One region of the Rugosimonospora acidiphila genome, then DNA from elsewhere that is predicted to be linked to it. Evidence: riboswitches for the same ligand, from Rfam matches in the RefSeq annotation. Region 1 holds a riboswitch; the other holds the start of a gene.
What was found. A riboswitch is a leader RNA that binds a small molecule or an ion and turns the genes downstream of it on or off. The one in region 1 is predicted to bind ZMP and ZTP.

Region 1 (10,432 bases):
GGTGGTGATGGACACCGGCGTCTGGGCGGACAGCCCGCTGCCGCTCAACGGGTACCTGGCCGCACCCGAGGCGTACGAGACGAACCTCGACGCGGACAGCGACGGGAACATCGACTCCGACGTCGGCCACGCGAACTTCATCGCCGGCGTGGTGCTGCAGGGCACGGCCCGGGCGCAGGTGCGCATCATCAAGGTGCTGGACACGTTCGGGCTGTGTACCGAGGCCGACCTCGCCGCGTCTCTCACCGCGCTGGACGACTTCGACGTGCTGAACCTGTCGCTGGGCGGGTTCAGCAGCGACGACCAGCCGCCCGCCGTGCTCGCCCAGGCGCTGGGGTCAGTGCTGAGCGCCGGCGACCGGATGCTGGTGGCCGCGGCCGGCAACGACGGCGTGGCCGACCGGCCGTTCTGGCCGGCCGCGTTCGCCGGCGCGGACGTGCCCTGGGCCGACCGGGTTCTCGGCGTCGCCGCGCACGACGGCAGCGCCATCTGCGACTGGAGCAACAGCGGACCGTGGGTCGGCCTGGCCGCGCCGGGCGCGGACGTGGTGAGCACCTACGTCAACCACGCCGCGTTCGAGGGCGGCTGGGCCACCTGGAGCGGAACCTCGTTCGCCACCCCGCATGTGGTGGCCGCACTGGTCGAACAGGCCGCCGCCAGCGGGTCGCCGACGGCCGCCGCCAAGGCGCTGCGGGAGAGCGCGGCGCGGGCGCCACTGAACGGGTACCCGGCACTATGGTGATGGTGTGGCAGGTCGCGAGCCAGCCGGGGGCGGCCGAGCATCCTGATACAGTCGTCACTATGAGTAGCTTCGATCCCACGATCGCGCTCATCGCCGCCTCGGATGGTGACCAGCGGGCGTGGGACGGGATCGTCGCCACGTACGCCAACCTGGTCTGGGCGGTGGCCCGCAGCTTCCGGCTCGCCGAGGCCGACGCCGCGGACGTGTTCCAGTCCACCTGGTTCCGGTTGGTCGAACGACTGAACACGATCCGTGACGGCGACCGGCTCGGCGCGTGGCTGGCCACCACCGCGCGGCGGGAGGCCATCAACGTGCTGCGCCGCGCCGGGCGCGAGACCCCGACCGACGACTTCGGCCCGGAACTGGCCGACCCACGGTCGGAGTCGCCCGAGGACGTGCTGGTGCGCGACGAACGGGACCAGCTGATCTGGCAGTCGTTCGGGCGGCTGCCGGAGCGGTGCCAGCGGCTGCTGCGCGTACTGCTGGCCGACCCGCCGCTGTCCTATGAGGACGCCGCCGTCGTGCTCGACATGCCGATCGGCAGCATCGGGCCCACCCGCGCCCGCTGCCTCAAGAACCTCGGCAACCAGCTCTCCCTGTCCTGAACGGCGGTTGGCACGCCCACTACGACTCCCGAAACAACGCCGCGATCCGTTGCAACGACCCGCTTCTAGCCGACAACCCATTTCTAGACGACGACGCTTTTAGACGACGCTTTTAGACGACGACGCCTTTCCAGACGACGACGCCTTTCCAGACGACGACGCCTTCTAGACGACACACGAGATTCTGGAGCGACGATGAGCGATCCACCCCGCCCACCACCGCTGGCCGAGGAGTTGGCGGAGGTACTCTCCCGCCACGACCCGGTGCCGCCGACGCTGCTGGACGCCGCCTCTGCGACGCTGCGCTGGCGCGAGGCCGACGCCCGGCTCGCCGCGCTCATCGACGAGGAGAACCGGGCCCTCGCGGCGCCCGCGGTGCGTGGCGCGCCGCCGCGGTTGCTGTCCTTCGAGGTGGACGCGGTCACCATCGACCTGGAACTGTCCACCGACGACGGGCGGGCCCGGCTGATCGGTCAGATCGCGCCGACCGCGGCGATGCCGGTCGAGGTCCGGCACGCGAACGGGGTCTGGGCCGGGCGGACCGATGAGCTCGGCCGGTTCGCGGTCGCGGACCTCCCGTGCGGTCCGATGCGCGTGTCCTGCACGCCGGATACCGCGTCGGGACCGGTGACCACCGCCGTCTTCACCGCGTGAACCGCCGCGCCCCGGCCACCTCGGTGGCCGGGCCGGACGCCCGCTGCCGGCGCGGTCAACCGCCCGGGCACCGCGGCACGGCGCCGCTGAAATTCCTACAGGTGGGGCCGATGTGGTGGGTCGTCGGGGCCGGCGGACGGGCGCGGTGGACGTCACGCTCGCCCGACGCACCGACCGCCATGGCCGGGAAGCACGCCGCCAGCACGCACACGAACAGCACGATGGCGGTCTTGCCGCGCCCCGGTGAGGGCGGCCACCAGACCGGCCACCGCCGGCAGGCCGACCCCGACCAGCGCCAGCGCGATCAGGTACATGCCCTGGTGGTAGATGTCGTCGTCGGACGGTTCGCCCTCGACCCGGAGTCCGGTGAAGAACGAGCCGCCCAAGAGGACGACGCACCCGACCAGCCACATCAGGCCGAGCAACCACAGCACGGTGGTGACGGCCGTGGATCCGGGGCGAGTCTCGGGATCGTCGTCGATGTGCCCCATCGCCCGACCGTAACAACGCGCCGCTATTCGCGTGGGCCCGGCGAGGGGCCCGGCGTCAGCTCGCGGCGCCGGGTACCAGCCGGAAGCGTGAGGCCACGACCTGGGTGTCGTCGTCCACGGTGAAGCCGGGGTCGCCCAGCTCCGCGCGTACCTCGGGGGCGTGCCAGAACTCCTCGTGCCCGGCCCGCCAGGCCGCCACGGACTCGTCACCCTCCCCCTCGTCGACGACGTGTCGCAGGTCGACGTCGGCGAGCCGGACCACCCGCACCTCGGTCAGCTCGATCACCGCTACCCGCCGGTCCGCGGAGTCCACCACAGCGAGCCGCTGGCCCGCCTCGGGCAGCGGCTCGTTGTCGCACTCGTACCCGAGCAGCAGGCTCGAGGTGGACGTCTTGGCGCCGGACAGGATCGCGGCCACCAGCCGGTCGCGCAGCGGCCCGGGAAAGCCAAACTCCACCCGGGGAAGGTCGTCGAGGTCCATCGCGGGCGGCTCAGGCCGGGGCGATCTGACGGCGGGCGTCGGCGCGGCGGTAGAACGGCTTGGCCACCACGGTCATCCGCAGCATGCTGCCCCGCACGTCCACGTCGACCGGGGTGCCGGGCTCCGCGAGCGCGGGCGGGACGTAGGCCATCGCGATCGGGTGCCCCAGCGTGGGCGAGAGTACCCCGCTGGTCACCCGGCCCACCGCCGCACCGGACTCCGGATCCACCACCGGGTTACCCGCACGGGCCGCCCGCCGGCCGGTGCCTTCCAGCCCCACCAGCACCGACGGCGTACCGGACTGCCGGTACTCCTCCAGCGCCTTGCGCCCGACATAGTCCGCCGCCTTGTCCGCGGGCACCGCCCAGCCGAGCCCGGCGTGCAGGGGCGTGACGTCGACGGTCAACTCGTTGCCGTACAGCGGCATGCCCGCCTCCAGCCGCAGCGTGTCCCGGGCCGCGAGCCCGACCGGCTGGACCCCGGCCGACTCGCCGGAGCGCAGCAGGTCGGCCCAGACCGCCGTCGCGTCGTCCGGCGCCACGTAGATCTCGAACCCGAGTTCCCCGGTGTAGCCCGTGCGGGCCAGCAGCGCCTCGCGGCCGGCCACCCGGCTGGCCACCGCCGAGTAGTAGCGCAGGCCGTTGAGGTCCGCGGGGGTGTGCTCGGCGAGGATCTCCGCGGCGCGGGGCCCCTGCAGCGAGATGAGCGCGTACCGGTCGGACACGTCCCGGGTGCGCGCGTCGAAGCCCGCGATGCGGGCGTCGAGTTCGGCGCTCACAGTCGCGACATTCGCGGCATTCGCCACGATGAGGAACTGATCCTCGCCGGTGTGGTAGACGACGAGATCGTCCAGCATGCCGCCCGAGGCGGTGCAGATCAGGGTGTACCGGGCCCGGTCGACCGGCATGGCGGAGGCGTCCAGCACCAGGGCGTGGTCGAGGAAGCGTGCCGCGTCCGGGCCGGTGATCTCGATCTGCCCCATGTGGGACAGGTCGAACAGGCCGGCGGCGGTCCGCACGGCCTCGTGTTCGCGCAGGTCGCTGACGTACCGCAGGGGCATCCGCCAGCCGGCGAAGGTCGTGAAGGTGGCGCCGAGCCGCGCGTGTTCGGACGCGAGCGGCGTTTCCCGGACGTTCGGTACGACCATGGATCTCTCTCTTTCGGCCTCCGGGCGGGCCCACCCGGCCTGGAATCGCTTGAGCCACCCTACGCGGGGCCGGCCCCGCCGGCACCGGGTGGCACCCCCAACGCCCGCCTCAAGGTGCGGTCACCACCGGGTCGCGGCCGGCTCTACCCGGTCGGCTGCCCGGCCGGCCAGCCGACTCACTGCCCGGGTCGCGACCGGGCGCCGGCTCGCTGTTGCCCGGCTCGCTGTTGCCCGGCTTGCCGGGCGCCGGCTCGCTGGGCGGTCGCGCCGCCGCGGCGTCGGGCGCGCCCGCGCCACGAACGGCGGCCAGCAGCGCCTCGCCCTTCAGCAGCGCCTCGGCGTACTCCTCGTCCACGTCCGACAGCGCGACGATGCCCCCACCGACCCCGATGGACATGGCCTCGCCCCGGGCCACGATGGCGCGGATGACGACGCTGAAGTCGGCCTCGCCGGACAGGCTCAGGTACCCCAGGCCGCCCGAGTACACGCCCCGGGGATCCGCCTCGACCTCATCGATGATCTCCATGGTGCGCAGCTTCGGCGCCCCGGTCATCGAGCCGGGCGGGAACGCCGCCCGCAGGCACCCGACCGCGTCCACGGCCGGCTCCAGCACCCCGCGCACCGTGGTGACGAGCTGGTGCACGGTCGCGTAGGACTCCACCGCCATCAGCGACGGCACCGCGACCGTGCCGACCTGGCAGACCTGGCCCAGGTCGTTGCGCAGCAGGTCGGTGACCATCAGGTTCTCGGCGAACGTCTTGCGGTCGCGGGACAGCAGCGTACGGGCCCGCTCGTCGTCGGCCCGGTCCCGGTGCCGCCCGGCGGTGCCCTTGATGGGCCGCGCCTGGACGGTGCCATCCGCACCGACCCGCAGGAAGCACTCCGGCGACGAGCTGAGCACCGTCACCTCGGGCAGTCGCAGGAACGCCGCGTACGGCGCCGGGTTGACCCGCCGCAGGTGCCGGTACAGGTCGGCGTGCCGGGAGGTGCACTCGAACGACATCCGGAAGGTCAGGTTCACCTCGTACGACTCGCCCCGCGCCAGCAGCTCCCGTACCCGGTGGAACGCGCCGCCGTACCAGTCCCGCCCCGGTACCCGCACCCCGGACACGTACCCGCCGCGAGGCGGTGGCCCGGCCGGCGGGGTGTCGGCGAGCATCCGCTCGGTGCGGTCGAGCCAATCCCGGGCGTCCGCCCCGTCCTCCGGGGTCGCGACCGCGTTGAGGTACAGCCGCCGGTGCTCGTGGTCGAAGGCGAGAAACCGCTCCACGTAGGCGAACGCGGCGTCCTGCTCGTACCCCAGGTAGCCGACGTACCCGCCCCGGAACGGGTACGGCGCGTCGCCGGCCGCGACCCCGAACCGGCGCAGCCGGCCGGACAGGTACCCGAAGACGTCCCCGCCCTCGGTCGTGACCGCCCCGGCGCGCTCCACCCGTACCGTCGCCCCGCCGGCCCGGCCGGTCACCACGTGTCCACGCGGCCCCTCCGGCGTGCCCAGGTACGACATCCTCGCCAGGCCCCGGTCGTGCCGGGCGCTGTCCAGCCAGCAGACCCGTTCCCGCTGGGCGAAGTGCGCGGCGAACACGTCCTCCGGCTCGCGCCAGGCGACCTCGCGCACCAGCAGGGTGGCGCCGACCGGCCGGGGCGGCCGGGGTGCGACCACGACGCGCTCCGGTGCCCGGTGCCGGCCGAGGAAGTTGCCGATCAGCCGGTCGCCGTGCTCGGCGCAGATCGACTCGGGGTGGAACTGCACCCCGTGCAGCGGAAGCCGCCGGTGGCGCAGCGCCATCACCACCCCGTCGTCCGCGTACCCGGCCACCTCCAGCTCCTCGGGCACCTCGGCGACCGCCAGCGAGTGGTAACGCACCGCCCGGAAACCCTGCGGCAGTCCACTCAGGACACCCCGGTCGTCGTGCCGGACGGGGCTGGTCAGGCCGTGCCGGGGCGGCACCGGACGCACCCGCCCGCCGTGCGCGAGTGCGAGCAGCTGGTGCCCGAGGCACACCCCGAGCACCGGCAGCCCGGCGGCCAGCACGGCGGCGGCCCCGCCCACCCGGACCGCCTCGGCCGGGTGCCCCGGCCCCGGAGAGACGATCACGTGGGTGTACGCCGCGCCGATCCGCGCCGGGTCGGGCAGCGCGTCGTTGCGCAGCACGACCGGCGGCACGCCGGCCACCCGGCCCACCAGCTGGTACAGGTTGTAGGTGTACGAGTCGTAGTTGTCGACCAGCAGCACGCGCGGTGGGGCCCCGCCGGACTCCGGTCGCGCGGTCCCCTCGCCGGTAGTGCCCTCGCGGGTAGCCATCGCCGCGCTACGGCAGCGTGATGCCCGGGTAGAGCGGGAAGCCGGCCAGCAGGTCGGCCGCCTGGGCGCGCACCTTCTCGGCGACCGCGCCGTCCAGCGCGTACTTCGCCTTGGACGCCCCACCGCTCGCGTCGGCGGCCGGCCGCGTCGAGGTGAGCACCGTGATCATGAGCTCGGCGATCTGGTCCATCTCGGCCGCGCCGAGCCCCCGGGTGGTCAGGGCCGGCGTGCCGACGCGCACCCCCGAGGTGTACCAGGCGCCGTTGGGGTCCTGCGGGATCGAGTTGCGGTTGGTGACGATCCCGGAGTCGAGCAGGGCGGCCTCCGCCTGGCGCCCGGTCAGCCCGTGGGCGGACACGTCGACCAGTACCAGGTGGTTGTCGGTGCCGCCGGTGACCAGCCGGGCGCCCCGGCGCAGCAGCCCCTCGGCCAGGGCGGTCGCGTTGTCCACCACCCGCTGGGCGTAGTCGCGGAAGCTCTCGGTGCGCGCCTCGGCCAACGCGACCGCCTTGGCCGCCATCACGTGCGGCAGCGGGCCGCCGAGCACCATCGGGCAGCCCCGGTCGACGTGCTCGGCGAGTTCGTCCTGGCACAGCACCATGCCGCCCCGGGGACCGCGCAGCGTCTTGTGGGTGGTGGTGGTGACGATGTGCGCGTGCTGCACCGGGTCGAAGTCACCGGTGAGGACCTTGCCGGCCACCAGCCCGGCGAAGTGCGCCATGTCGACCAGCAGGGTCGCACCGACCTCGTCGGCGATCTCGCGCATGATCGCGAAGTTCACCCGCCGCGGGTAGGCCGAGTAGCCGCCGACCAGGATCAGCGGGCGGAACTCGCGGGCGGTGGCCCGCAGGGCGTCGTAGTCGAGCAGCCCGGTGGCCGGATCGGTGCCGTAGCTGCGCTGGTCGAACATCTTGCCGGAGATGTTCGGACGGAAGCCGTGGGTGAGGTGGCCCCCGGCGTCCAGGGCCATGCCGAGCATCCGCTGGTCGCCCAGCTCGCGGCGCAGCGTCGCCCAGTCCTGCTCGCTCAGGTCGTTGACCTGGCGGACCTGGGCGCGGCGCAGCGCCGGAGACTCGACCCGCTGGGACAGAACCGCCCAGAACGCGACCAGGTTGGCGTCGATGCCGGAGTGCGGCTGCACGTAGGCGTGCGAGGCGCCGAACAGCTCCCGGGCGTGCTCGGCCGCGATCGACTCCACGGTGTCGACCTGCTGGCAGCCGGCGTAGAACCGCCGCCCGACGGTGCCCTCCGCGTACTTGTCGGACAGCCAGTTGCCCATGGCCAGCAGGGTGGCCGGTGAGGCGTAGTTCTCGCTGGCGATCAACTTGAGGGAGCCGCGCTGGGCGTCCAGCTCGTCGGCGATGGCCTGCGCGATGCGCGGCTCGACGGCGCGTACGGCGTCCAGGCTGGCGCCGAAGGCCACGGATTCCGTACTGGATGATCGAGTACTGGACTCGGTGCTGGGGGTAGGCACGATGGAGCCTCCTTGAGTGCAGTGGGAGGCCCAGACGCACGGCACGGTGTCGGCCAGACGGGCGTCACGGCGACAGGGCCGCTCCCCGATGGTCGGTTCCATCCCAGCGCGCCAGTCACGGCCCGTCACGCAGTCTAACAGCGCGGGCCGGCACCCCGGACAGGCGAGGGCACCCCGGAGCGCGGCGCCCAGAACCGGGGCAAAACGCCCGCCGACCGGACCTTCGACTCGGGCCGCCCGCGCCGCGCCGCCACCGGGGCGGGCGGGCGAACAGAGGGAACGTCAACGGGGCAGGTCACCGTACACTCAGCAGCGATGTGCCTGCCTATGACACCCCCGCCCCCGGGCCTCGGTCTCTTCTCCGGCCGCCGCTCCCCGGGCCTCCGCCGCTCCCCGGGCCCCCACCGCTCCCTGGGTTTCCGCCCAGGCCGACCGTGCCCGGTCGCGTGAACGTCCTCCGGCTGCTACGCGCCCGGGATGCCAACCTGTCCGCGCTGCGCCGAGCGGGCCGGGCGGCGATCGTCGCGCCGGGCCTGTTCGCCCTGTCGGACAAGGTGATCGGAAGCCCGACGGTCGCCACCTTCGCCGCGTTCGGGACGTTCGCCACCCTGCTGTTCGTCGACTTCGGCGGCTCCATGCGGGAGCGGCTGCGGGCACAGGTCGGCCTGGTGCTGGCCGGCGCGCTCCTGGTCTGCCTCGGCACCCTGGTCTCCCAGGTGGTCTGGCTCGCCGTGCTCGCCACGTTCGTGGCGGGCCTGGCGGTGCTGTTCGCCGGCGTGGTCAGCTCGGCCCTGGCCGGCGCGACGACCGCGCTGCTCGTCGGGTTCGTTCTGCCGGTCACCCAGCCCGGGCCCCTCGGTTCGATCCCGGACGAGCTCGGCGGCTGGTTCCTGGCCGGCGCGACCTCGGTGATCGCCATCGCCGTGCTGTGGCCCGCCCCGACCCGCGAGCCGCTGCGGCTCTCGGCCGCGACGGCGTGCGAACGGCTGGCCCGGCGGCTGCGCGTGGACGTTGACTACGTGCGGGCGGGCTTCGACCCGGACCGGCGCCCGGCCCTCGACGAGGCGGCCGACGAGGCGCAGCGGGCCGTCGCGACGCTGCGCGGCTCGTTCTTTCGGACGCCGTACCGCCCCACCGGCCTCAGCACCGCGACCCGCACCCTGCTGCGCCTGGTCGAAGAGGTCATGTGGCTCGACTCCGTGCTGGTGCGGATGCCCTTGGAAACGCCGCGGGCACCCACCGATCCGGCGGTCTGCGAGCTGAAACTGGCCGCGGCCACGGTACTGGAGCGCGGCGCGGCGCTGCTGGAGTCGGGTACCGGCGACCCTCGCGAACTGGACCCCGACCTGCGACGCCTGGCGCGGGCCCGGGAGGAGATGGAACAGGCGGTCACCTCGAGCCTGCCGATCGGCAGCGCGCTGGTCCCGACCGCGCCGCGCGAGAATGAAGCCGGGGAGATCGGGGCAGCCGGGAAGCTCGGGGCAGCCGGGGAGCTCGTCACCTCCCTGGGGCCGAGCTTCCGCGCCCAGCAGCTGAGCTTCGCCGCGTCCGCCATCGCGGCGAACGTGACGCTGATCGTGGCCGCGAACCGGCGCACCTGGTGGCAGCACCTGCTCGGCCGCCGGCCGGACGGCGTGGAATCCCCGCTGTCGTCCGCCCGGGTGCGGGCGGGCTCCCACGTCGAGCGCCACTCGGTCTGGCTGCACAACAGCGTGCGCGGCGCCATCGCGCTGACCCTCGCCGTACTGGTGGCCGACGTGACCGGCGTCCAGCACTCGTTCTGGGTGGTCTTCGGCACCCTGTCCGTGTTGCGCTCCAACGCTCTGAACACCGGCCAGAACGCGCTGCGCGGCCTGCTGGGTACCGTCATCGGGTTCGTCGTCGGCGGCGTGATCATCGTGGCCGTCGGCACGAACACCGCGGTCTTCTGGGTGCTGCTGCCGCCAGCCATCGCGTTCGCCGGTCTGGCTCCCGCCGCCATCTCGTTCGCGGCCGGGCAGGCGGGCTTCACCGCCGCGCTGCTGATCCTCTACAACATCGTGGCGCCCGCTGGCTGGACGATCGGCTTGGTCAGGATCGAGGACGTGGCGATCGGCTGCGCGGTCAGCCTCGTGGCGGGGGCGCTGTTCTGGCCACGGGGAGCCGGCTCCGCGCTCGGCCAGGCGCTGGCCGAGGCGTTCTCCGACAACGCCCGGTTCCTGCGCGACGCCGTGCACTACGGGCTCACCCGGTGCGACGCACAGGTACCGACCGCTCCCGTTCCCGAGGACGCGAGCCGACGCGCCGCAGCCGCGTCGCGCCGGCTCGACGACGCCTTCCGCGGGTACCTGGCCGAGCGCGGTACGAAGTCGATCCCGCTGGCCGACCTCACGGCGTTGATCACCGGGGTCTCCGTGCTGCATTTCGGCGCCACCGCCATCCTCGACATCTGGCAGCGCAACGACGCCTCGCCGGCCGGGGACCGGGGCGCGGCCCGGGCGCAGATCCTCGACTCCGCCACGGTGCTGGTCAACTGGTACGAGCAGGCGGCCCG
Region 2 (10,432 bases), on a different contig from region 1:
CCAACGCCCCGATGATCCCGGCGGTCGCGCCACCGATCACGCACCAGCGGCTGGCGTGTTCACCGAAGCGGGCGATGTCCCGGTCCCGCACGTCGGCCTTGCTGCTATCGCTGGGCCTGGCCACCTCCAGGGCGCTGCGGACCACCGTCGCGATGAGGATCGACGCCACGGTCGTCACCACCAGCGGCGCGACGTAGGACACGTGCGCGACCGATGTGTGCACCAGGCGGGGCACGACGACCGCGAGATAGGCGATATAGGCGCAGGCGAAGGAGAGCAGTTGGGTCCAGACGCCCTTCTCTTCGTACGACATCGCGACCTCCGCAGAGTCAAGAATCTTTGACACCATCCGAATGTAAAGCGGACCGGACTCCATGTCAAATACTCTTGACAGTGACGCGACAGCCGGGAACGGGCGATCCCACGCCCGGAGCGGAATCTCTTGAGGTAATCAAGAGTTGCAGGTATAAAGTATTGGTGAGTGAGGAGACGTCGGAGGACAGGTTCTTCCGCGAATTCGGCGCCGCTCACGCCGAGCTGCGACAGGCGTTCGCGCGGCACGTGGGCATGAGTCCGCTTCGAGTGCAACTGCTCGTGCGGCTGAGACGAGACGGCGAGATCAGCCACAGCAACCTACGCCAGGCACTGGGCATCGACGGTGCGACCGTCACCAGGTTGGTCAAGGAGTTCGAGGCCGAAGGACTGGTTGGCCGTCGCCTCGACCCGGGGGACAACCGCTACACCCTGGCCGCACTCACTGCCAGTGGCGAGCGGATGGCCAACGACCTGGCGCGATCGCACCAGTCGTACCAGGAACGGCTGCTCGACGGCGTCTCCACCCACGAGCAGGAGGTCGTGCTGCGCGTCCTGCGCCGCGTGCGCGCGAACGTGACCGAACAGGAGAGCCGATGACCGACGAGGTGCGGGCCGCGGCCCGGCGCATGTATACCGCGTTCAACGATCGCGACTACGGGGCCGTCGAGGAGATCTTCACAGCGGATTTCTACAGCCATCCCCTGGCCGCCACCGGACCGGAGAGCGTCGCGCGGGCGTGGCAACGTTTCCACGAAGCGTTCCCCGAGGTCCAGATGGTCGTCGAGGACCTGATCGTCGAGGCGGACCGGGTCGCCGTCCGCACGAGCGTGCGCGGTGTTCCCGGCGGACAGTCACCGACCATGCTGGAGATTTTCCGGGTGGACAACGGTCGTGTCGCCGAGCTGTGGGGTCTGTCGTCCTTGCGGCGCGACGCCTGAAATCCTGCCCCCTGCCCGCCTCAGCCCTGCGCACAATTCGGTTGCGGGACGTGCGGGCGTCCGGCATTCTGCCCGGATGCCCGCTCACAATTCCGGTGAGTCGGCCCACCACCGTAGCTGGTCCTGGGATCCGTCGCTGTATGCCGGAAGCGCCGCTCACTACGCCACCGGCCGGATGGCCTACCCGCCGGAGCTCGCCACCGTCCTGGTCGCGGAACTCGGCCTTGATGGCACGGGCACATTGCTCGACGTCGGATGCGGACCCGGATCGCTGACTCTCCTCCTCGCGCCGAACTTCGCACGGGCGATCGGCGTCGATGCGGACCAGGAGATGGTCCATGAGGCCGCCAGACAGGCGGCTGCGCATCACGTGGACAACGCGTCATGGCGGTGCATTCGGGCCGAGGACCTACCGGCCGACCTGCCATCCGTCGACGTCATCACGTTCGCGCAGTCGTTCCATTGGATGGACCGACCACGGGTCGCCGCAGCGGCACGCCGTCTCCTGGCGCTCGGCGGCGCCCTGGTTCATGTGAGCGCGACGACCCACCGGGGCGTCGCCACCGGTGAACAGGACCCGCCCTGGGACGCGATCACCGATCTGATCGAGACGTACCTAGGTCCGAAGCAGACCGTACCGGGAGACTCGCCCGGCAACGAGGACGAGATCTATCGGGCAGCCGGGTTCGAGGGTCCCCGCGACATTGAGCTACCGAGCCGCATCGTCCACCGGTCGGCAGACGACATTGTCGCCTCCGTGTACTCCCTGTCGAGATCCACTCCGCACCTGTTCGGCGACCAGCTGTCCGCGTTCGACCGCGACCTCCGCGCGCTGCTGAGGGAAGCTGGCGACGAGTTCACCGAACGGACCCGTCCGGTCGTCCTGCATCTCTGGCGATGAGCGGCAGTCAGGGACGACCTCCGCCGTAGCGCCAGGTCCAGATCAGGCAGCCGGCCGGCCGTGGTTCTGGCGGTGAGCGAGATCGTCGAGGATGGCGGCGGTGGCGGTAGCACCGAACCGGGTGACGCCGATGTTGGCCATCGCGAGGAACCCTGCAAGGCACACCGTTGAAATCCCCACTCCCCACCCACGAATTAGAACATATGTGCGATGATGCGGGGGTGCCTGGCGAGGCGACCATCCTGCACGCCGACCTCGACGCGTTCTACGCGTCGGTGGAGCAGCGTGACGACCCCCGGCTGCGTGGCCGGCCCGTGATCGTCGGGTCGGGCGTGGTGCTCGCCGCGAGCTACGAGGCCAAGGCCTGCGGGGTGCGCACCGCGATGGGCGGACGGCAGGCCCGGCGGCTGTGCCCGTCGGCCGTCGTGGTGGAGCCCCGGATGTCGGCCTACGCGCAGGCCAGCAAGGCGGTCTTCGAGGTGTTCCGGCAGACCACGCCGCTGGTCGAGGGCCTGTCCATCGACGAGGCGTTCCTGGATGTCGGCGGCCTGCGCCGGATCTCGGGAAGCCCGGCGGAGATAGCGGCCCGGCTGCGCGGCGAGGTGCTGTCCCGGGTCGGGTTGCCGATCACGGTCGGCGTCGCCCGCACGAAGTTCCTGGCCAAGGTGGCCAGCCGGGTGGCCAAGCCGGACGGCCTGCTGGTGGTGCCGCCAGACGGCGAGGTGGCCTTCCTGCATCCGCTGCCGGTGGAGGCGCTCTGGGGCGTGGGCCCGGTCACCGCCGGCAAGCTACGGGAGCGCGGCATCCACACGGTCGGGCAGGTGGCCCGGCTCGGCGAGGCGGCGCTGGTCTCGGTACTCGGCCCCGGGTCAGGGCGGCACCTGCACGCTCTGGCGCTGGGCCTGGACCCACAGGGAAGCGCGGCCGGGCCGGGGCGTGGGGGAGACTACGCCCAACGCCCCTCCCGACCCGTCCAGGTCGGCCGGCGCCGCGGCTCGATCGGAGCCCAGCGCGCCCTGGGCCGCTCCCACCGCTCGCCGGCCGAACTCGACGCGGTACTCGCCGGGCTCGTCGACCGGGTGACCGGGCGGATGCGGGCCGCGGGGCGGCCGGGACGCACGGTGGTATTGCGGCTACGCTTCGGTGACTTCTCCCGCATCACCCGCTCACAGACGCTGCCCTGGCCGACCTCCGGGACCCGTCCGATCCTCGGCACCGCCCGGGCGCTGCTGGCCGCGGCCATGCCGATGGTGCGCGACCGGGGCCTCACCCTCGTCGGGGTGGCCGTGGGCAACCTCGATGACGGCGGCATCCAGCTGGAGTTGCCGCTGCACCCGGGGGCCGAGGCCGACGCCGACCTCGACGCGGCGGTGGACGCCGTGCGGGAGCGGTTCGGCTCCTCGGCCGTCACCCGGGCGGCCCTGCTCGGCCGCGACGGCGGGCCGGCCGTGCCGCTGCTGCCGGACTGAACACCCAGGATGCTTCACGGCCGGCGCCGGCGGCTGGTTCACCGGGACGGGCCCGCCGTGGGTGTCACCACATCAAGGAATGTTGGCCGCCCTCCGATGGTTGCCCAGAACCATGACGACTGTGGGCTTCATTGGTAGCGGAAACATCGGTGGCACCGTAGCCCGACTGGCGATAGCGGCCGGGTATGACGTGGTCCTCAGCAACTCCCGGGGACCCGAGACGCTCAAGGACCTCGTGGACGAGCTCGGCCCCCGGGCTCGGGCCGCCACCCCTCAAGAGGCTGCGACGGCCGGCGACCTGGTGGTCGTGAGCGTCCCGCTGAAGGCGTACCGGTCGGTGCCGGCCGACGCGGTGGCCGGGCGTGTGGTCATCGACACGAACAACTACTACCCCGAGCGTGACGGGCAGGTTGCCGAGCTGGACGACGACTCGGCCGCCAGCAGCGAGCTGCTTCAGGCGCACCTGCCGAACGCCAAGGTGGTGAAGGGATTCAACAACATTTACTTCAAGCACCTCGGATCGCTGGCCCGCCCGGCCGGTTCGGCGGATCGCACCGCCCTCCCGATCGCCGGCGATGACGCGCAGGCCAAGGCGAGGGTCACCACGTTCCTGGACGAGATCGGGTACGACGCGGTGGACGGCGGCTCGCTGCGCGACTCGCGCGCCTTCCAGCCGAACACCCCCGCGTACGCCGGGCTGTACGGGCAGTTCAGCGACGAGACCGGGGTCGCGGCCGACGCGGCTGCGGTACGGGCCGCCCTGGCCGCCTTCGGCGCCTGAGCGATCGATCCGTCGAGCCATCCCCGCTGCCGTCGCGCCTGCCGACCCGGCGGCAGCGGGGATGTGCGCACCGGAATCGCGGTGAACACGATGGTGGGTCGCCACGGGTATCCGCGACGACCCACCATCCACAGTGGAGCATATTTCGGCGTCAGGCGACCGCGGCGCCGGTGACCGCCTGCTTATCGAACAGCGCAGTGATCTCCTCGACCGAACGGCCCTTGGTCTCCGGCAGGAACCGGCCGACGAACGCGACAGCCATCAGACACAGCACCGCGAAGCAGACCATCACCCAGGCCAGCCCGATCGCCGACTGCCAGGTCGGGAAGGCCTCGATGAGCGCGAAGTTGGCGAGCCAGTCGACGGTGGCGCCGATCGCGGCGGCCTGGCCGCGCACCGCGGTCGGGAACACCTCGCCCTGGATGAGCCAGCCGGTGCCGCCTACGCCGACCGCGAAGCTGGCGATGAACATGCACAGGCCGATCATCACCACGACCGTGCGCGGCGTCCCGGTCATCAGCCCCAGGCCGATGGCAGCGACCACCCCGAACACGGCCATCCCCAGGTACCCGCCGATCGCCAGCCGGCGCCGCCCGATCCGGTCGATGTAGCGGAACGCGAGGTACGTGGCGGCCACGTTGACCACCGTCATGATGGCGGTCACCTCGACGCCGGCGACCGTGGTGGCCACCTTCGAGGTGTCGCTGCCCTGGAACAGCGGGCCGAGCAGGTGCGGGCCGTAGTACAGCGGCACGTTGATGCCGGTGATCTGCTGGAAGACGAAGAACACGCAGACCACCATCAGCGCCCGGCGCACGCCCGGGGTCCAGGTCCGGAACTTGGCGCGCTCGCGCCCGTGCTCGCTGGCCTCCAGCCGGCGGGCGGCCCGCTCGACGTCCTCGGTGGTCGCCTGCACACCCAGGATCGCGACGGCCTTGCGCGCCTCCTCGTAGCGGCCGTGGCGCAGCAGCCAGCGCGGTGACTCGGGCATCCGGGTGCGCAGCACCAACCCGATCAGCGCCGGCACCGCACCCAGGCCCAGGATCAGACGCCAGTCCAGGGTCCCCGCGCTGTGCGGCATCGTCTTGAAGATGACCAGCGCCACCACGTACGCCACCAGGATGCCGACAGTCACCATCCACTGCTGCAGCATGCCCAGCGACCCGCGCCGGTTGCGCGGCGCGTACTCGGCGATGTAGGCGGTCGCGATCGCCGAGTCGGCACCGACCGCGATGCCGATCAGCGTGCGCGCGGCGAGCAGCACCGCGGCGTCCGGTGTGAACGCGGACAACAGGGCGCCCACCGCGTAGATCAGGGCATCCGCGATCAGCAGGTACTTGCGTCCCAGCCGGTCGGTCAGCGGACCGGCCAGGATCGCGCCGGCCGCCGCGCCCAGCGAGGCACCCGCCACCAGATAGCCCAGGGCGAACCCGCTGAGGTGATACGGCACGAAGTTCAGCGCCGATCCGATGTTCGAGGTGTCGAATCCAAACAGGAACCCACCGATGGTGGCCAATATGGTCAATGACCAGTAGAAGCCGGTCGGTGACCGCTGGTCCAACGCCTCCAACACATCAGGCCCGCCGGCGGCGGCGGTCGTTGTCGTCATGTGCGCCCCCTTCACCAACCAGTACCCGGCGGCCGCCAGCGGTCGCCGTGCTTCACCGACTACCCAGTCGCGCTTCTGACCAATCCGAGCGGCTCGGATGTGAGATCGGCCATGGTGCGTGGATGCGGTACCGTGGCGCGCGGCAGGCGCGGTGGCGCGGATCACGCATCCGCCGGTGGGCACGCGGGCCGGCCGACCGGTTCCGCGTTCACGCGACGCGATGGCGCCAGGGAGGCACATCGGGATGGGCAGGGCCGAAACGGTCGTCGAATTCCTGCGGCAGGAGCAGGCGCGGCTGGTTGACGGGTTCGAGCGGATGGACGGGCGGGCCACCTTCCGGCAGGCGCCGTGGAGCCGCCCCGAATTGGGCGGCGGCACCGCGCGCATCCTCGAGCAGGGCAGGGTGTTCGAGCGCGGGGGCGTGAACGTGTCGTTGGTGCACGGCGCCCGGGTGCCGGCCAGCATCGCCGACACGCAGCCGGAGCTTGCCGGCAGGCCGTTCGTGGCGACCGGCATCTCGGTGGTGCTGCACGCGGTGAACCCGTACACGCCGTCGTTCCACGCCAACTTCCGGTACTTCGAGGTGGACGGCGGCGAGCGGGACGGCACGTGGTGGTTCGGCGGCGGTGCCGACCTGACCCCGTGCTACGCCTTCGAGCAGGACGCGACGCACTTCCACGCCACCCTGAAAGCCTGCTGCGACCGGTACGATCCGGGCTGGTACCCGGCCTGGAAGCAAGCCTGCGACCGGTACTTCTACCTGCCGCACCGCGCCGAGATGCGGGGCGTGGGCGGCATCTTCTTCGACCGGCTGTCCGGGGCCGACGGGGTCAGCTGGCAGCGCTGCTTCGACTTCGTCCGGGACGGCAGCGGTGTGCTGCTCGACGCGATCGAGCCGATCGTCGCGCGGCGCCGCGCGACGCCCTACGGCCAGCGGGAGCGGCAGTGGCAGCTGCTGCGGCGCGGGCGCTACGTGGAGTTCAATCTGGTGTATGACCGGGGCACCCGGTTCGGGCTGGAGACCCGGGGCAACGTCGAGGCGATCCTGATGTCGCTGCCGGCGGTGGCGGGCTGGGCGTTCGATGTGCGGCCGGAGCCTGGCAGCCCCGAGGAGCTGACCGTCCGGTGCCTGCAACCGACGGACTGGGCCGCGCGCGCCTGACGCGGGCGCGAACTGTTAACGTGGCGGTGGCCGCGACTGGCGAAGGTGGGTCACCACCGGGAAGCGGCCGCAGGACACGTCGGCGCCGACCGCCTGGGCATCCGCGACGCGCGAGGCTCGATGCGCCGGAGGCAAACCATGACGCGCCCGCCGATGATGCGACCGCCGAGGTCGCAACCGTCCGCCGTTCCGCTGCGGTACGGCATGAATCCCCACCAGCGGCCGGCCGCCGCCACCCCCCTCGATGCGGCCCACCCGCCGCTGCGGGTGCTGCACGGCGAGCCGTCCTACATCAATCTGCTGGACGCCCTCGGTGCGTGGCAACTCGTACGGGAGGCCGCGGGTGCCCTGGGCCGCCCGGCCGCCGCGTCGTTCAAGCACGTCTCACCGGCCGGGGCGGCGACCGCCGGGCCGATCGACGCGGTGATGGCCGAGACCTACGGCGTGGACGGTGCCGCCCTCAGCGGGGTGGCCAGCGCGTACGTCCGGGCCAGGGACACCGATCCGAAGAGTTCGTACGGCGACTTCGTCGCCGTCTCCGAACCGGTGGACGAGGCGCTGGCCCAGTTGCTGCGCCGCGTGGTGTGCGACGGAATCGTGGCGCCCGGCTACGCCCCGGGCACGATGGCCACCCTGTCGGCGAAAAAGGGCGGCGGTTTCCTGGTGCTGGAGGCCGACCCGGCCTTTCGGCCGCCGGCCGAGCAGGTACGCGAGGAGTACGGGTACCGGTTCGTGGCGCCGCGCGACGACATCGAACTCGGCCCGGCGCACCTGGCCGACCCGGTGTGCGGCACGCTGCCCGGGCCGGCCCGCGACGACCTGTTGCTGGGACTCATCACGGTGCGGTACACCCAGTCGAACTCGGTCGCGTATGTGCGCGACGGGATGACGCTGGGCGTCGGGGCGGGGCAGCAGTCCCGGGTGGACTGTGTCCGGCTGGCCGGTGCCAAGGCCGGCACCTGGTGGCTGCGCCGGCACCCGGCGGTACGCGCGGTGCCCGTCGAGGCGACCGCGCGGGTGCAGGATCGGGTGGGGGAGCGGATCCGCTATCTCGACGGGGACCTGCCCGGCGTTGCGCCGCTGGCGGCCGCCGAGCGCGGTGACTGGCTGGCCCGGCTCGACGGGGTGAGCCTGGCGTCGGACGGGGCGCTGCCGTTCCGCGACAACGTCGACCACGCGCGCCGCCACGGGGTGCGGTACATCGCCGAGCCGGGCGGCGCGGCGCGCTCCGGCGACGTGGTGGCGGCGTGCCGGGAGCACGGCATGACGCTCTGCCACACCGGCGTGCGGCTGTTCCGGCACTGACGCGAGGCGACGGGCGCGGCCGAGCCGGAGCAGGTCGCGCCCGAGAGCGTGGCGGCACGGGCCGCCGCCGGATGCCCCTGGTCCGCGGGCGCACTCTGCGGCGCGGCCGGGTGCTCCCGCGGACCTCAGCCCGGTTCGGCGATTCGCGCCCGGTGGCCCGCCGGTAGCGGTGCGATGCCGTCGCGCAGCAGGTCGAGGCAGCGTCCGGCCTGGTCGGCGTCGGCGCTGGTCAGCGCGATGCCGTTGGCCAGCGTCAGCAGGTCGGCCGGATCGAGGCCGGCGCGGGCGGCACCGCGGCGTTGGGCGCGGGCCAGCAACCGGGACGCGGTCGCGCGCATCGCGTCGTGCCAGCCGTCGAACAGTGCCGAACGCTGCCCGCCGCGATCGTTGGGAATGGCCTGTGCCAGCTCCCGTTTGGTGGCCACGTGCGCGATGAAGGCCCGCAGCCAGGTCAGCAACGCCTCGCCGGGCGCCTCGTGCGCGAGCAGCGCTTCGCCCCGGGCGCACAGCTCGGTCACCTCGTCGGCGTACACCGCGATGATCAGCTCGCGGCGGGTCGGGAAGTGCCGGTACATCGTGGCGTTGCCGATGCCGGCGCGGCGGGCGATGTCGTCCAGGGGGGCGTCGGCGCCGTGCTCGGCGAACACCTCGCGGGCGGTCGCGAGCAGCCGGTCGTAGTTGCGCTGCGCGTCGGCGCGCCGCGGGCGTGGCGGTGCCTGATCCGGTGCCGGCCCGGCGGCGGGCGGTGGCATGCTCCTCCTAGGACAATCGGGGAACTCCCCGCTTACCGTAGCAGGGGGACCGCCTGCCGCCGCGCCCGGCCAGGGTGCGTCTCGAAATCGGTTAGGCGGGCTCGATGATCAGCCAGGCGACGACCGACTTGTCGTTCGCCGCGCCCTTGACGCTGAACGACTTGCCCGCCGTCCGGGCGGACACGTAGGCGACGCCGGCCGGGGTGCCGCCGGGCGTCTGCACGGTCAGGAAGATGCGGCTGCTCGCGGTGACGGCGGTCGTGGCGACGGTCACCGCGGTGGTGCCGTTGAGGGTGAGGGTACCCATCTTGGCATTGGTGCCCTCCTTGACCCGCAGCCCCTTGCCGGCGAGGCCGGCCACGATGTCCGAGTCCGCACTGCCGATCTGGGCCTTGGCCAGCCGGCCCCAGGTGGCGTCGGTGGTCGCGTTGCCCGGCCCGAGCGACAGCGACCCGGCGGCGCTGAACACGACGCGGCTGGAGGTGTCGCCGGCAACCCGCCCCTTGATGAGCGCGTCGGCGGCCGAGGCCCCCGCGGTCATCAACAGCAGCGGCTGGTTGATGTTGCTGTCCACATTGGACAGTGTGAGCCCGGTCTGGTCGGCGCCGTTGAGCGCGATCGCCAGCCCCGAGCCGTTGTCGGTACCCCACGAGTTGCGCAGGTTCAGCTTCGGCGCCGTCTGCGGCCCGGTCGCCTCGGCGATGTTCGGTCCGCGCCGCAGCGTGATGTTGCCGCCGCCGTCGAACCAACCGGCGCTCACGCCCCAGTAGAAGCCGCCGTCCACCGCGACGTAGCTGGCGCTCTTCACCGAGATGCCGTACTGCGGAGACTCCACCCCGGTGCCGCCATCGTCCGCGTGCACCGCGGTCACACAGCCGTTCACCACGATCGGGGAGGTGCTGCCCGAGACGGCCAGGCCGGCGAAGCCGCCGCCGCCCGCACCGCCGTTGCGCCCGTCGCGGTTGAACATGCAGCCGGTCAGCAGGATCGGCCCCACCCCGCCGGAGTCAGCGATGTACATGCCGTTGTGGGAGTTGCGGTCGGTGGAGCAGGCGGTGAACGTGTACGAGGACTGCCCGGACGAGTGCACCTCGAAGCCGTGTAGTCCGGCCCACTCGGCGCGGCAGTTGGTGAAGTGCGAGTTGCTGTCCCCGGCGATGTACCAGCCGGACCCGCCGGTGCCGATGGCCTCGCAGTCGA

Region 2: another riboswitch for ZMP and ZTP. It lies ahead of ABEA87_RS38650 (phosphoribosylaminoimidazolecarboxamide formyltransferase); the one in region 1 lies ahead of ABEA87_RS37500 (glycine hydroxymethyltransferase).

The regions. Positions count from the first base shown of each region.
Region 1 covers NZ_BAABJQ010000037.1:72,106-82,537, reverse strand. The annotation lists gene ABEA87_RS37535 (S8 family peptidase) at 1-742, shown strand, start outside; gene ABEA87_RS37530 (RNA polymerase sigma factor) at 802-1,347, shown strand; gene ABEA87_RS37525 (hypothetical protein) at 1,543-2,001, shown strand; gene ABEA87_RS37520 (hypothetical protein) at 2,154-2,492, opposite strand; gene ABEA87_RS37515 (ASCH domain-containing protein) at 2,548-2,973, opposite strand; gene gcvT (glycine cleavage system aminomethyltransferase GcvT) at 2,984-4,120, opposite strand; gene pabB (aminodeoxychorismate synthase component I) at 4,230-6,425, opposite strand; gene ABEA87_RS37500 (glycine hydroxymethyltransferase) at 6,433-7,899, opposite strand; ZMP/ZTP riboswitch at 7,944-8,028, opposite strand; gene ABEA87_RS37495 (FUSC family protein) at 8,346-10,432, shown strand, end outside.
Region 2 covers NZ_BAABJQ010000042.1:4,826-15,257, reverse strand. The annotation lists gene ABEA87_RS38690 (hypothetical protein) at 1-313, opposite strand, end outside; gene ABEA87_RS38685 (MarR family winged helix-turn-helix transcriptional regulator) at 478-912, shown strand; gene ABEA87_RS38680 (ester cyclase) at 909-1,253, shown strand; gene ABEA87_RS38675 (class I SAM-dependent methyltransferase) at 1,330-2,154, shown strand; gene dinB (DNA polymerase IV) at 2,376-3,623, shown strand; gene ABEA87_RS38665 (NADPH-dependent F420 reductase) at 3,736-4,404, shown strand; gene ABEA87_RS38660 (sugar porter family MFS transporter) at 4,556-6,013, opposite strand; gene hemF (oxygen-dependent coproporphyrinogen oxidase) at 6,258-7,175, shown strand; ZMP/ZTP riboswitch at 7,198-7,281, shown strand; gene ABEA87_RS38650 (phosphoribosylaminoimidazolecarboxamide formyltransferase) at 7,296-8,480, shown strand; gene ABEA87_RS38645 (TetR/AcrR family transcriptional regulator) at 8,606-9,232, opposite strand; gene ABEA87_RS38640 (right-handed parallel beta-helix repeat-containing protein) at 9,324-10,432, opposite strand, start outside.